Regions from separate parts of the Streptomyces sp. NBC_00654 genome, predicted to be linked through region 2. Evidence: riboswitches for the same ligand, from Rfam matches in the RefSeq annotation. Region 2 holds a riboswitch; each other region holds the start of a gene.
The links. A riboswitch is a leader RNA that binds a small molecule or an ion and turns the genes downstream of it on or off. The one in region 2 is predicted to bind thiamine pyrophosphate.
Positions count from the first base shown of each region.

Region 1 (3,241 bases), on a different contig from region 2:
CTCAAGGACGTCACGGCCGGGGTCTTCGCCGCGTTCTACGTACCGTTCCTGGCCACGTTCGTCGCGATGCTCCTGACGGCGGACGACGGGCCGCAGCGGGTGCTCACCTTCCTGCTGCTCACGGTGGTCAGCGACACCGGTGCCTATGCGGTGGGCTGGCGCTTCGGCAAGAACAAGCTCGCACCGCGCATCAGCCCCGGGAAGACCCGCGAGGGCCTGCTCGGAGCGGTCGCCTTCGCGATGGCCGGCGGCGCGCTGTGCATGCAGTTCCTGATCGACGGCGGCTCCTGGTGGCAGGGACTGCTGCTGGGCTTCGCGGTCGCCGTCAGCGCCACTCTCGGTGACCTGGGCGAGTCCATGATCAAGCGGGATCTCGGGATCAAGGACATGGGCACCCTGCTGCCCGGTCACGGCGGCATCATGGACCGGCTGGACTCGCTGCTGCCGACCGCTCCGGTGGTGTGGCTGCTGCTGGTGCTGTTCGTCGGATCCGGCTGAGCCGAACCCGCTCACATAACGTCTGACCTGCAATTCTTGCGAGTGAGGGTCCGTTGTCCACAGGGCGGCGGGCCCTCACTCGTCTTTCTGCGACACTGGATGAACCATGCCTAAGCCCGGAGAACTCACTTTCGTCGCGCCCCGCGGAGCCAAGAAGCCCCCGCGGCACCTCGCCGACCTCACGCCCGCAGAGCGCAAGGAAGCGGTCGCCGCGATCGGCGAGAAGCCGTTCCGCGCCCAGCAGCTCTCGCAGCACTACTTCGCGCGGTACGCGCACGACCCGGCGGAGTGGACCAACATCCCGGCCGCGTCGCGGGACAAGCTCGCCGAGGCGATGTTCCCCGACCTGATGTCCGTGGTCCGTCACATCAGCTGCGACGACGACACCACCCGCAAGACCCTCTGGAAGCTGCACGACGGGACGCTCGTCGAGTCCGTCCTGATGCGCTATCCCGAGCGCGTGACGATGTGCATCTCCTCGCAGGCCGGCTGCGGGATGAACTGCCCGTTCTGCGCCACCGGGCAGGCCGGGCTCGACCGCAATCTGTCGACCGCCGAGATCGTGCACCAGATCGTGGACGGCATGCGGGCCCTGCGCGACGGCGATGTTCCGGGCGGCCCCACGCGGCTCTCCAACATCGTCTTCATGGGTATGGGCGAGCCGCTGGCCAACTACAAGCGCGTCGTCGGCGCGATCCGGCGCCTGACCGACCCCGAGCCGGACGGGCTGGGGCTCTCGCAGCGCGGGATCACCGTCTCCACCGTCGGACTGGTCCCGGCCATGCTGCGCTTCGCCGACGAGGGCTTCAAGTGCCGGCTGGCCGTTTCGCTGCACGCCCCGGACGACGAGCTGCGTGACACCCTCGTCCCGGTGAACACCCGTTGGAAGGTCCGCGAGGTACTGGACGCGGCGTGGGAGTACGCGGAGAAGTCCGGCCGCCGTATCTCCATCGAGTACGCGCTGATCCGCGACATCAACGACCAGGCCTGGCGGGGTGACCTGCTCGGACGGCTCCTCAAGGGCAAGCGGGTACACGTCAACCTGATCCCGTTGAACCCGACGCCCGGGTCGAAGTGGACCGCCTCGCGGCCCGAGGACGAGAAGGCGTTCGTCGAGGCCATCGCGGCCCACGGCGTTCCCGTCACCGTCCGTGACACCCGGGGTCAGGAGATCGACGGGGCCTGCGGTCAGCTGGCGGCCTCCGAGCGGTAGGCCGGAAATCGCCCGTGTAGCCTGGGTGCGAATTCAACTTCATATTCCGACAGGGGAGCGCCACAGCGCTGAGAGTGCGGCACCGGACAGGTTGGCCGCAGACCCTCTGAACCTCGCCCGGGTCATTCCGGGTAGGAAGTTCGGTCATTACTCAAGCTGTTGCGCCCTGCCCGCTTGCGGTTCGCCGTGAGCGGGCAGGGCCGCGTCTCTTCCTGGTCACTCCAGGAGGAATCACATGAACACCACCAAGAAGTACGCGGCGACGGCCCTCGCCGCTGCGCTCGGCGTCACGGTGCTGGCCGGCTGCGGCAGTTCCGACGACACCTCGCCGGGAGCGGGCGGTACCAAGGGCTCCGGCTCCAAGACCGTGACCCTGGTCAGCCATGACTCCTTCAACGCCTCGGAATCCGTACTGAAGGAGTTCACCGAGGAGACCGGCTACACGGTCGAGGTGCTCAAGAGCGGTGACGCGGGGGCCGCGCTCAACCAGGAGATCCTGACCAAGGGCTCTCCGCGCGGCGATGTCTTCTTCGGCGTCGACAACACCCTGCTCTCCCGCGCCCTCGACAACGGCCTGTTCACGGCGTACGAGGCCAAGGGCCTGGACCGGGTCGCGGCCGGCACCCAGCTGGACGACAAGCACCGGGTCACTCCGGTCGACACCGGTGACGTCTGCGTCAACTACGACAAGAAGTACTTCGCCGACAAGAAGCTCGCGCCCCCGCAGTCCTTCGACGACCTGCTGAAGCCCGCGTACAAGAACCTGCTCGTCACCGAGAACGCCGCGACCTCCTCTCCCGGTCTGGGCTTCCTCCTCGGCACCATCGCCGACAAGGGCGAGGACGGCTACCAGGACTACTGGAAGCAGTTGAAGAGCAACGGCGTGAAGGTCGTCGACGGCTGGGAGCAGGCGTACAACGAGGAGTTCTCCGGCTCCGCGGGCGGGAAGAAGGCCAAGGCGGAGCGGCCGCTCGTCGTCTCCTACGCCTCCAGCCCGCCGGTCGAGGTGCTGTACGCGAAGCCGCAGCCGGCCGAGGCCCCGACCGGGGTCGCCACCGGCACCTGCTTCCGGCAGATCGAGTTCGCCGGGCTGCTCACCGGCGCGAAGAACGAGGCGGGCGGCAAGGCGCTGCTGGACTTCCTGATCAGCAAGAAGTTCCAGGAGGACATGCCCCTGAACATGTTCGTGAACCCGGTCGCCGAGGACGCGGAGCTGCCGGAGCTCTTCACGAAGTTCGGCGCGACCATCGACAAGCCCGTCACCGTGGCTCCGGAGAAGATCGCCGAGAACCGTGAGCAGTGGGTCCAGTCGTGGCACTCGCTCGTCGTGAAGTAGGCGAGGCGGCAGGGGCCGGGGCCTCCGCCGCTCGCCGCGGCGGTGGACGGTCCGGCGGTGGGCGGCCCGGTGGCGACCGGCGCGGGAACGCGGTGCGGCTCGGCCTGATGGCCGTACCCGTCGCGTTCTTCGCGCTGTTCTTCGCCCACCCCGTCGCCGCCATCGTCGGCCGCGGCCTGAAGTCCGGGGGCAGC
Region 1 covers NZ_JAPEOB010000001.1:2,264,842-2,268,082, forward strand. The annotation lists gene OHA98_RS09890 (phosphatidate cytidylyltransferase) at 1-498, shown strand, start outside; gene rlmN (23S rRNA (adenine(2503)-C(2))-methyltransferase RlmN) at 605-1,711, shown strand; TPP riboswitch at 1,753-1,867, shown strand; gene OHA98_RS09900 (thiamine ABC transporter substrate binding subunit) at 1,947-3,047, shown strand; gene OHA98_RS09905 (iron ABC transporter permease) at 3,155-3,241, shown strand, end outside.
Region 1: another riboswitch for thiamine pyrophosphate. It lies ahead of OHA98_RS09900 (thiamine ABC transporter substrate binding subunit); the one in region 2 lies ahead of thiO (glycine oxidase ThiO).

Region 2 (3,241 bases):
GGGTGAAGAGATCGTCGGACACGGTCAGCCCCCCTGCACGGCGGTCAGGACCTCGACCCGGTCGCCGTCGCCGAGCGTGGTGGCGGACCACCGGCCGCGGGGGACGACGCTCTCGTTGACGGCGGCGGCCACTCCGGAGTGCGCTGAGGTCAGCGTCGCGACGAGGGCGTCCAGCGCGGTGCCCGCGGGCAGGGCGCGTTCCTCGCCGTTCACGGAGACCGAGACGGACGCCGCGCCGGGGACCGGACGGGCAGCAGGGGCCGGAACGGGGGACGGGGCCGTGAAGGGCACGGCGGCGGGGGTGGGTACGGGGGCGGGCGCGGAGGCGCGGGCCGGGTCGGGCCGGGTCATGCGGGCTGCTCCTGGGGCACGGGGGCGGCGGCGGGTACGGGGGCGGCGGCGGGCGCGAAACGGCCCGGCGCGAAGGGGCGGGCCACCTCGGGCAGCTCGCCGGAGATCAGCACCTCCGCCATCGCGTCACCCGTGACGGGGGTCAGCAGCACCCCGTTGCGGTGGTGGCCGGTGGCGAGGAGGAGACCGGGCAGGGCGGTGGGGCCGAGCAGCGGGGCGTTGTCGGGGGAGGCGGGGCGCAGGCCCGCCCGGGTCTCGGTGAGGGGCAGTTCGGTGATGCCGGGCACCAGCTCGTGCGCGTCGCGCAGCAGCTCGTACACCCCGCCGGCCGTGACGGTGGTGTCCCAGCCCAGCTCCTCGCTGGTGGCTCCGACGACCAGCTCACCGTTCTCGCGCGGGACGAGATAGAGGTGGCTGCCGCGGACCACGGCGCGCACGGTCCGGCTCAGGAAGGGGGCGTACGCGGGCGGCACGGTCAGCCGCAGCACCTGGCCCTTGACCGGGCGTACCGGCGGTACGACCTCGTCCGGCAGCCCGGCGAGCCGCCCGCTGAGACTGCCCGCGGCGAGCACCACCTGGTCGGCGGCGAGCTCCGTGCCGTCGGCGAGCACGGCACCGGCGGCCCGGCCGCCCGAGACCGTGAGCCGCTCGGCCCGGTCCCGGCGAAGGACCACCCCGGCCCGCTCGCAGGCGGTCAGGAGCGCGGCGGCCAGCCGACGGGGGTCCACCTGATGGTCGCCGTCGACCCGCAGTCCGCCGCGCACCCCGGGCGCCAGCATCGGCTCCAGCCGACGGCACTCCCGGCCGCTGAGCCACTCGGACTCCAGCCCCGAACGCTGTTGCAGGGCGTGCAGTTCGCGCAGATGGGCGCGGTCGTCGGAGTCCAGCGCGACGGCGAGCGTGCCGCAGGCGCGAAAACCGATGTCCTGTCCGCTCGCCGCGGTCAGCTCCTCGGCGAACGCCGGATAGCGGGCCGCGGAGGCGACATTGAGACCGAGCAGCAACTGCTCGCCGTAGTGGAGTTCGGTGACGGCGGCCAGCATTCCGGCCGCGACCCGCGCGGCCCCGCCACCGGGGCCGGGGTCGGCGACCGTGGTCCGCAGCCCGCGCTGCGCCGCCCGCCAGGCGGTCACCAGACCGATGATTCCGCCCCCGATGACGAGGACGTCGGATCCGCTTCCGTCATGAGAAGAACGCATGGGCGTCCAGCCCCTCCCTTCGCCGGCATGACCCGGATCAGGTTCGTACGGTCGGAGGCCGTCCAGCCTCCCTCTCAGCCCGGTACGCCCGGACTCCCGCGAGTGTTTTCCGTCTGCCACCCTAAACCCCGTCGCCCGGGGAGGCGCTCCCTCCGGCCGGGCGAAGCGGGGCACGGGGGAAGGGGTACCGGGAGGGCGGCGGGACGAGCGCGGTGGGGGAACCCGCTTCCTGACGGTGCGTCAGGTGTTTATGGTGGACAGGTGAGCGAGCAGACGGAACAGCAGGCAGCACGGCAGCGGACGCGCCGCGTCGTGATCGTCGGAGCGGGCATGGCGGGCGTACAGACCGCCGTGGCCCTGCGTGAACGGGGCTTCACCGGACCGGTGACCCTGATCGGCGCCGAACCGCACCAGCCCTACGACCGGCCACCGCTGTCCAAGGCGGTCCTGCTCGGCAAGGCGGAGGACTCCGCGTTCGACATCGACTTCGAGGCGCTGGACATCACCCTGCGCCTGGGCGTGGACGTGAGCGCCCTGCGCTCCGGCGCACATGAACTGGACACACCGGACGGTCCCGTTCCGTACGACGTCCTGGTCATCGCCACCGGCGCCGAACCCGTACTGCTGCCCGGATCCGAGGGGGTGCCCGGGGTCCATCTGCTGCGCACCCTCGACGACGCCGCCCGGCTGCGCCCCGTTCTGGAACGGCGGCGCGACGTGGTGGTCGTGGGGGCGGGCTGGATCGGCGCCGAGTTCGCCACCGCGGCCCGCGCCGCGGGCTGCGCGGTCACCGTCGTCGAGGCCGCCGAACGCCCGCTCGCCGGTGCCCTGCCCGCGGAGGTCGCCGCTCCGATGGCCGACTGGTACGCCGAGAGCGGAGCCGAACTCCTGACCGGCGCCCGGGTCGCCCGCGTCGAGGAGGGCACCGTGGTCCTCGCGGACGGCCGGGTGCTCCCGGCCGGTGCGGTGGTCGTCGGGATCGGCGCCCGGCCCGCCACCGGCTGGCTGACCGGCTCCGGCATCGCGCTCGGCCCGGACGGCTCCGTCACCGCCGACAGCGCGCTGCGCACCTCGCTGCCCGATGTGTACGCGGTCGGTGACTGCGCCTCCTTCCCCTCCGCCCGCTACGGCGAACGCCTGCTGGTCCACCACTGGGACAACGCCCTCCAGGGCCCCCGGACCGTCGCCGCGGACATCGCCGCCCTCGACGGGGACGGGCGGCCCGGGGCGTACGACCCCGTGCCGTACTTCTGGTCCGAGCAGTTCGGCCGCTTCGTGCAGTACGCGGGCCACCACGCGCGGGCCGACACCCTGCTGTGGCGCGGCGACCCCGCCGACCCCGCCTGGTCGGTGTGCTGGCTGCGCGGCGGCGCGCTGACCGCCGTCCTGGCCGTCGGCCGGCCGCGCGATCTGGCGCAGGGGCGCAAGCTCATCGAGTCGGGGGCGCCCATCGACCCGGCACGGGCCGCGGACCCCTCCGTACCGCTGAAGTCGACGGCCCTGTGACGGCACGGGCCCACCCCCGTACGGTCGGCCCGGCTTCCGACTGTCGGTCCCAGATGGCACGCTTGTCCTCGTGACCGAGATTGACGCAAAGATCGATGCTCTAGTCCCTGCCTGGCTCCACCTTCCCGACATCGCGGAAATGCTCGATATCGAGGTGACGCGGGTGCGGCAGCTGGTCAAGGAAG
Region 2 covers NZ_JAPEOB010000002.1:2,076,267-2,079,507, reverse strand. The annotation lists gene OHA98_RS29515 (thiazole synthase) at 1-22, opposite strand, end outside; gene thiS (sulfur carrier protein ThiS) at 25-213, opposite strand; gene thiO (glycine oxidase ThiO) at 348-1,550, opposite strand; TPP riboswitch at 1,548-1,660, opposite strand; gene OHA98_RS29500 (NAD(P)/FAD-dependent oxidoreductase) at 1,812-3,056, shown strand; gene OHA98_RS29495 (Rv2175c family DNA-binding protein) at 3,127-3,241, shown strand, end outside.

Region 3 (3,241 bases), on a different contig from region 2:
CCTCGTGGCGTTTCTCGACCGGACGGACAAGCTGGTGCCGCTGGGCCAGGAGCACACGCTGGGTGACTTCGACGGAAACCTCGAAGAGGCGCTCGGCCGGATCCTCGCCGAGGAGCAGAACGCCGGTTGAGACGGACAGGCCCCTTGCCGGTTCAGGAGAGCGGCGCGACGCCTGCCGAGGAGCGGCGCGGCGTCCGTGGGAGGAAGCGGGGTGGTTGTCGCCGGCGGAAGCGAGGTGTCGGTTGAAGCGCGGTTGAGTGCCGGTTGAGCGGGTGGTACGCCGGTCGTTCGCGGTCATGCCTTGCGACGACGGCCTCTCCCGGTCCGTACGGGTGCAGGAGCTCCGGCTTCCGCGCCGAGCCCTGTGCGGTCCGCGGAGACGACCAGAGCGGCGAGCACCGTGGTCACCGGTACCGAGGCGACCAGTCCGATCGATCCGACCAGCGTCCGGACGATCTCCTCAGCCACCAGCTCGCTGTTGGCGACCGATCCCACACTGCTCTGGGCGATGGTGAAGAGCAGCAGCAGCGGCAGTGCCGCGCCCGCGTAGGCGAGCACCAGGGTGTTGACGACCGAGGCGATGTGGTCCCTTCCGATACGGATCCCTGCCCGGTACAGCGCCCGCCAACCCATCCGCGGGTCCGCCTGGTGCAGTTCCCAGACGGCCGAGGTCTGGGTGACGGTCACATCGTCGAGCACGCCGAGCGAGCCGATGATGATCCCGGCCAGCAGCAGGCCGCTCATGTCGATGTCCGGGTACAGGCCGTGGATGAGGCCGGTGTTGTCGTCGGTGTTGCCCGTCAGGCTCGCCCAGTCGATGAAGAGCGAGCCGAGCAGCCCGATCAGCAGCAGTGAGATCAGTGTGCCGACGACCGCGACGGACGTACGTGCCGTCAGCCCGTGGCACATGTAGAGGGCTGCCAGCATGATGGCGCTGGCCCCGATCACCGCGACGACCAGGGGATTCGACCCCTGAAGGATCGCCGGCAGGATGAACAGGGTCAGTACGGCGAACGACACGGCGAGCGCCACCAGCGCCATCACCCCGCGCAGCCTGCCCACGACGACGACCGCGAGGGCGAAGATCCCGGCCAGCAGAGCCATCGGGACCGTCCGGTCCACATCGATGACCGAGTACTGGAGGTCGTGCGGCGCGTCGGGCGCGTACGCCACGACGACGTCCTGTCCCTCGCGCAGCTGCCGGGGAGCGTCGGGCTGGATCACCTCGACGAACTCACGGCCCTTGTCGTTGCCGGTGGTCACCTCGATCGTGGCCTTCTCGCACTGCCCCGACTGCTCGTTGACCGCTTCCCGCCCGGACGGAGTGGAGGTGCCCCCGGTCGGCGGCACCTGTGCGGCGTTGACGTCCTTGCAGTCGACCTTGTCGACCCGCACCACCGTGCCCTCCTGGGTCTGCCGGTCGAAGCCGACGCCGGTGCGCTCGTGCGCCGGGACGCCGCCGGGCCAGAAGACCACGAGACCGACGACGACCGCGGTGGCGAAGGGGATCAGCACGGCCGCGATGACCTTGCGCAGATGCTTGGAGACGGGCGCGGCGGGGCCGTGACTGTGCGAGTGGCCATGTGCGTGGCCCTGGGATGCGGGGTCGCTTTGGGGGGAAGTCACGGGGCGATCATCGCAAGAACGGGAGGGGGCCTCTGTTCAGCTCGCCAGGAAGGACGCTAGCGTGGTGGCACCTTTGCACACGCGGGAGCTCGGAGCACCGGGCTGAGAGGACGCTGATCTCCGTACATCTGTACGGGACATGCTGCGTCGACCGCCGAACCTGTTACCGGGTAATGCCGGCGTAGGGAGTAGGTCTCATGACCACATCGGACGCACGCACGCCTGCCTCGAAGCGGAATGACCAGGAAGCGCGGAATGTGCGCATCGGTCAGGACGCACCGAACGACGAGGCCGGGAAGTCCATCGGCTGGCACAAGGGATACGTCCAGGGCTCGCGCCCGGACCTCCGGGTGCCGGTCCGCCAGGTGCACCTCACCAACGGCAACGACGTGACGCTGTACGACACGTCGGGGCCGTACACCGATCCGTCCGTCGACACCGATGTCCGCCGCGGGCTCGCACCGCTGCGGGAGAACTGGATCATCGCCCGCGGTGACACCGAGGAGTACGCGGGCCGTCCGGCCCGCCCCGAGGACGACGGGCTCAAGCACACCTCGCCGCGTGGCGGGCTGCGCAACCTCGACGCCGTCTTCCCGGGCCGCCCGCGCCAGCCGCGCCGCAGCCGGGACGGACGGCCCGTCACCCAGCTCGCGTACGCCCGGCGGGGCGAGATCACTCCCGAGATGGAGTACGTCGCGATCCGGGAGAACGTCGAGCCCGAGGTCGTACGCCAGGAGATCGCCGCGGGCCGGGCGGTGCTGCCCGCCAACGTCAATCACCCGGAGATCGAGCCGATGATCATCGGCAAGCGGTTCCTGGTGAAGGTCAACGCCAACATCGGCAACTCGGCGGTCACCTCCTCCATCGAGGAGGAGGTGGACAAGATGACCTGGGCCACCCAGTGGGGCGCCGACACGGTCATGGATCTCTCCACCGGGCGCAACATCCACACCACCCGTGAGTGGGTGCTGCGCAACTCCCCGGTGCCGATCGGCACCGTCCCCCTCTACCAGGCCCTGGAAAAGGTCGACGGCCGGGCGGAGGAGCTGAGCTGGGAGATCTACAAGGACACCGTCATCGAACAGGCCGAGCAGGGTGTCGACTACATGACGGTGCACGCGGGCGTGCGTCTGCCGTACGTCCCGCTGACCGCACGCCGCAGGACCGGCATCGTCTCCCGGGGCGGATCGATCATGGCGGCCTGGTGTCTCGCGCACCACAAGGAGTCGTTCCTGTACGAGCGCTTCGAGGAGCTGTGCGAGATCCTCGCGGCGTACGACGTGACGTACTCGCTGGGGGACGGTCTGCGCCCCGGCTCGATCGCCGACGCCAACGACGAGGCGCAGTTCGCCGAACTGCGCACGCTGGGCGAGCTGAACACGATCGCCAAGCGGTTCGGTGTGCAGACGATGATCGAGGGGCCGGGCCATGTCCCGATGCACAGGATCAAGGAGAACATCGACCTCCAGCAGGAGATCTGCGAGGAGGCGCCGTTCTACACGCTCGGCCCGCTGACCACCGATGTCGCCCCGGCGTACGACCACATCACCTCCGGCATCGGTGCGGCGATGATCGCCTGGTGGGGCACGGCGATGCTCTGCTACGTCACGCCCAA
Region 3 covers NZ_JAPEOB010000001.1:160,555-163,795, reverse strand. The annotation lists gene OHA98_RS00735 (SsgA family sporulation/cell division regulator) at 1-130, shown strand, start outside; gene OHA98_RS00730 (YibE/F family protein) at 295-1,626, opposite strand; TPP riboswitch at 1,698-1,831, shown strand; gene thiC (phosphomethylpyrimidine synthase ThiC) at 1,824-3,241, shown strand, end outside.
Region 3: another riboswitch for thiamine pyrophosphate. It lies ahead of thiC (phosphomethylpyrimidine synthase ThiC); the one in region 2 lies ahead of thiO (glycine oxidase ThiO).